2 regions of the Clostridium kluyveri DSM 555 genome follow, and region 2 is predicted to be linked to the other one. Evidence: a T-box and tRNA genes for the amino acid it is inferred to sense, from the RefSeq annotation. Region 2 holds a T-box; the other holds one or more tRNA genes.
The links. A T-box is a leader RNA that pairs with one kind of tRNA and senses whether it is charged. The one in region 2 lies ahead of asnS (asparagine--tRNA ligase), so its partner is inferred to be a tRNA-Asn.
Positions count from the first base shown of each region.

Region 1: it has a tRNA-Asn gene. The T-box ahead of asnS (asparagine--tRNA ligase) is inferred to sense a tRNA for this amino acid. The anticodon was not compared.

Region 1 is NC_009706.1:973,885-976,294, forward strand. It holds rRNA gene CKL_RS04760 (23S ribosomal RNA) at 1-1,075, shown strand, start outside; rRNA gene rrf (5S ribosomal RNA) at 1,132-1,248, shown strand; tRNA gene CKL_RS04770 (tRNA-Asn) at 1,256-1,330, shown strand; gene CKL_RS04775 (ComEC/Rec2 family competence protein) at 1,379-2,245, opposite strand; gene CKL_RS04780 (lysophospholipid acyltransferase family protein) at 2,282-2,410, opposite strand, start outside.
Region 2 is NC_009706.1:105,591-108,000, reverse strand. It holds gene CKL_RS00590 (DUF4434 domain-containing protein) at 1-259, shown strand, start outside; gene CKL_RS00585 (methylated-DNA--[protein]-cysteine S-methyltransferase) at 298-771, shown strand; T-box leader at 868-1,110, shown strand; gene asnS (asparagine--tRNA ligase) at 1,162-2,410, shown strand, end outside.

The DNA.
Region 1 (2,410 bases), 870 kb from region 2:
GCTGACGCCTGCCCGGTGCTGGAAGGTTAAGGGGACTGCTTAGCGCAAGCGAAGGCAAGAACTTAAGCCCCAGTAAACGGCGGCCGTAACTATAACGGTCCTAAGGTAGCGAAATTCCTTGTCGGGTAAGTTCCGACCCGCACGAATGGCGTAATGATTTGGGCACTGTCTCAACAACAAATTCGGCGAAATTGAAGTGCAAGTGAAGATGCTTGCTACCCGCGATTGGACGGAAAGACCCCGTAGAGCTTTACTGCAGTTTATCACTGAATTTTGGTATTGCCTGTACAGGATAGGTGGGAGGCAGAGAAGGAAGTGCGCCAGCATTTCTGGAGTCAACGTTGGGATACCACCCTGGCAGTACTGGAATTCTAACCGGAGTGCATGAAACTGGACACGGGACAATGATAGGCGGGCAGTTTGACTGGGGCGGTCGCCTCCAAAAGAGTAACGGAGGCGTACAAAGGTTCCCTCAGAAGGGTTGGAAATTCTTCGTAGAGTGCAAAGGCAGAAGGGAGCTTGACTGTGACACACACAGGTGGAGCAGGGACGAAAGTCGGGCTTAGTGATCCGGTGGTACCTCGTGGGAGGGCCATCGCTCAACGGATAAAAGCTACCTCGGGGATAACAGGCTAATCTCCCCCAAGAGTTCACATCGACGGGGAGGTTTGGCACCTCGATGTCGGCTCGTCGCATCCTGGGGCTGGAGTAGGTCCCAAGGGTTGGGCTGTTCGCCCATTAAAGCGGCACGCGAGCTGGGTTCAGAACGTCGTGAGACAGTTCGGTCCCTATCCGTCGCGGGCGTAGGAAATTTGAGGGGAGCTGTCCCTAGTACGAGAGGACCGGGATGGACTGACCGCTGGTGAACCAGTTGTTCCGCCAGGAGCACAGCTGGGTAGCTAAGTCGGGAAGGGATAAACGCTGAAAGCATCTAAGTGTGAAGCCCACCCCAAGACAAGATTTCCCATGGCGAAAGCCAGTAAGACCCCTCCGAGAAGAGGAGGAGATAGGTCAGGGGTGTAAGCATGGCAACATGTTAAGCTGACTGATACTAATAGGTCGAGGGCTTGACCAAATAATATTTACTGTGCAATTTTGAGGGGATAAAACTCCTGAAAAGAATAATATAAATCTGGTGGCAATAACGTGGAGGCAACACCCCTTACCATTTCGAACAGGAAGGTTAAGTTCCACAGTGCCCATGGTACTGCAGGGGAGGCCCTGTGGGAGAGCAGGTCGCTGCCGGATAAATTGTTCCGTGGTAGCTCAACGGTGGAGCATTCGGCTGTTAACCGAAGGGTTGGAGGTTCGAATCCTCTCCACGGAGCCATTTTTTTATTTTTTGTTTTATATTTAGAAAATATATTATATTATGTAGTCATTTCTTAACTATGTTTTTTCCATCACTTATAAGCACTATATTTCCATCAATATCAGTTCTATAAATACGTATATTTCTTTTTTTTAGTTTTCTTAAGGTTTCTTTATGGGGATGCCCATATCTGTTATCTGCACCACAACTTATAATTGCTATTTCAGGGGATACTTTATCCAAGAATTCATCTGTGGTAGAAGTAGAACTACCATGGTGACCAAGCTTTAATACATCTGCAGATATATCATAATTTTTATCTAGAATTTCTCTTTCACTTAATTTTTCAGCATCTCCTGTAAAAAGAAATTTAGTATTTCCATAGGATATTTTTAAAACTATGGAGTAGTTATTAGTATCTTCATATCTATCGCTGTTGGGAGCTAATATTTCTGCTTTAGTACCTTCACCTAAATCCAATTGCATACCCGGCTTTGGAACATCTATTTTCATATTTTTAGATTTTAATTCAGTTATCATATTCTCAAAGGCCCTGGTATTAACTGTTTTTTTGGGAGCATAAAATTTGTCTATAGGGTATGTATTTATTACAGTACTCATACCACCTATGTGATCTTCATCAGGATGGGTGGCAATTACATAATTCAATTTTTTAATATCTATACTATTTAAATAGGATAAAAGCTTATCAGTACTTTTAGTTGGTCCTGCATCTATTAGTAGATTTTTATTATTTACTTGAATAAGTTCACTATCTCCCTGACCAATATCTATATAATATACTGTAAATTCTAAAGATTTATTGAAGGAATTGCTTGTTTGGCTGCTTTCTAAATTCATGCAGCCGGATATCAAAAAGGTTATTGATATTAATAGAGCTATTATATTAAAATATTTTTTTATATAATTCATAAAATTCAACCACCCTGTTGTAATAATTATCTTACGTTATTCTTCAATGTATATCTGTTTAAGTATCTCTTGTCTTATAATATTTGATATATCTGATAACTCTTCTTTAGAAAGTCTATCAGTATATATAGGTTTACATATGGTTACTTTCACCTCTGCCGATTT
Region 2 (2,410 bases):
GGTAAGTTACCTTAGAGATCCCATTCCATGGTCTGAACTACCTGATAGGGCCTCTATTTCCATATCACAAGATGGCATAAATTTTACTCCAGTAGGCTTTATACGAATTCCATCTATCCCCTTTTCCGATAGATATGGTTCTAAGTACCCTTTATACCTCACACTGGATACTCCTATAAATGCCAGATATGTAAGGCTATTCTCTGTTACCAAAGCCAATCACTACACTTTTATAGACGAATTTGAAATAAGAAATTGAAAATAAAAATTTTTATAGCAGAAAGGAAGTGATTAATTATGGAAACTCCATACACCTGCTTCTATTCTTCTCCTATTGGAACCATGAAAATAGATAGTGATGACATAGGAATAAATTCTATAGTGTTTTTAAACTATGAACCAGAAATTACAACTAATAATAATTACAGTATACATATAAAAAATTGTATAACTCAGTTGGATGAATATTTTAGAGGCACCAGAAAAAATTTCTCAATTAAACTTCATATTTCAGGTACTCCCTTTAGAGAAAAAGTGTGGAAGGAACTTCTAAAAATCCCTTATGGCCACACCTGTTCTTATTATGATATAGCTAATTCAATAAATAATAAAAATGCCGTTAGAGCTGTAGGAGGTGCAAATCACCATAACAAAATAAGTATAATTATCCCCTGTCACAGGGTTATAGGTAAGGATGGGAATTTAACCGGATATGGCGGTGGGCTATGGCGAAAAAAATGGCTTTTGGAGCATGAACAAAAATATAACTGATATCAACATATTTTTTCATAATCATTGACAATAAATTTCATAAATATTATAATTTTAAAATGAAGATTTAAATTATGATAAATTTTAACTTATAAACTAAAAACTATGATGAGAAGAGTAAATATAGGAACTTTCTAAAGCGAATTGGTTATGGTGAAAGTCCAATGTAAGTCTATATTGAAGAACATCTCGAAGTTTCTAACCGAAACCACTATGGAATTAGGCTTAGAGGTATTCAACACCTTAAAATTGAAGGATAAGGTATTTATCTTATCCTAAGAGCTGGTCATATTTATGACAAATTGGGTGGTACCGCGAATTAAGTCTTTCGTCCCTTTAGGGATGAAAGACTTTTATTAATAACATAATAAATTTACGGAGGAAAATAACATGAAAAAAACATTAGTAAAATCTCTTTACAGGGAAACTGAAAAATTTATAGATAAAGATATTGAAATCTCGGGCTGGATAAGAACCATAAGAGATTCTAAATCCTTTGCTTTCATAGAATTAAATGATGGATCATTTTTTAAAAATGTTCAAGTAGTTTTAGATGACAAAATAGAAAATTTTAAAGAAATAATAAAATTACCTATTAGTTCGTCATTGTCTGTGGAGGGCACCCTAATTTTAACCCCTAATGCAAAACAATCTTTTGAAATTAAAGCCAAAAAGATATCTTTAGAAGGAAATTCATCTTCAGAATACCCTCTTCAAAAGAAGAGGCATACTCTTGAGTACTTAAGAACTATAGCTCATTTAAGACCAAGAAGTAATACTTTCTCTGCTGTATTTAGAGTTCGTTCCATTGCGGCCTATGCAGTACATAAATTCTTTCAGGAAAAAGATTTTGTATATGTAAATACTCCTATAATCACAGGCAGTGACTGCGAGGGAGCTGGTGAAATGTTCAGAATAACTACAATGGATTTAAATAACGTTCCTAAAGAAGAAGATAACTCTGTAGACTTTTCTAAAGATTTCTTTGGTAAAGAAACAAATTTAACTGTAAGTGGTCAGTTGTCTGCTGAAACTATGGCTCTTGCTTTTAGAAATGTATATACATTTGGTCCTACTTTTAGAGCGGAAGATTCAAATACATCAAGACATGCAGCTGAATTCTGGATGATAGAACCTGAAATGGCTTTTGCTGAACTGAAAGATTATATGGATACTGCAGAAGAACTGGTAAAGTATATAATAAATTATGTACTTGAAAAAGCTCCTGAAGAAATGGCCTTTTTCAACTCATTCATTGATAAATCTTTATTTGACAGACTAAATAACGTGGTTAATTCAGAATTTGGAAGAATAACTTACACCGAAGCTGTAGACATCTTACAGAAAAGTGGGGCATCTTTTCAATACCCAGTAGAATGGGGTATTGATCTTCAAACAGAACATGAAAGATATTTAACAGAAAAAGTGTTCGAAAAGCCTATATTTGTTACAGACTATCCAAAAGCTATAAAAGCCTTCTACATGAGAGAAAATGAAGACGGAAAGACAGTAGCCGCTGCAGACCTTTTAGTACCAGGAGTAGGAGAAATAGTGGGAGGAAGTCAAAGAGAAGAAAGATTATCTGTCCTTGAAAAGAGGATATCAGAATTTGGGCTTAACAAAGAGGATTACTGGTGGT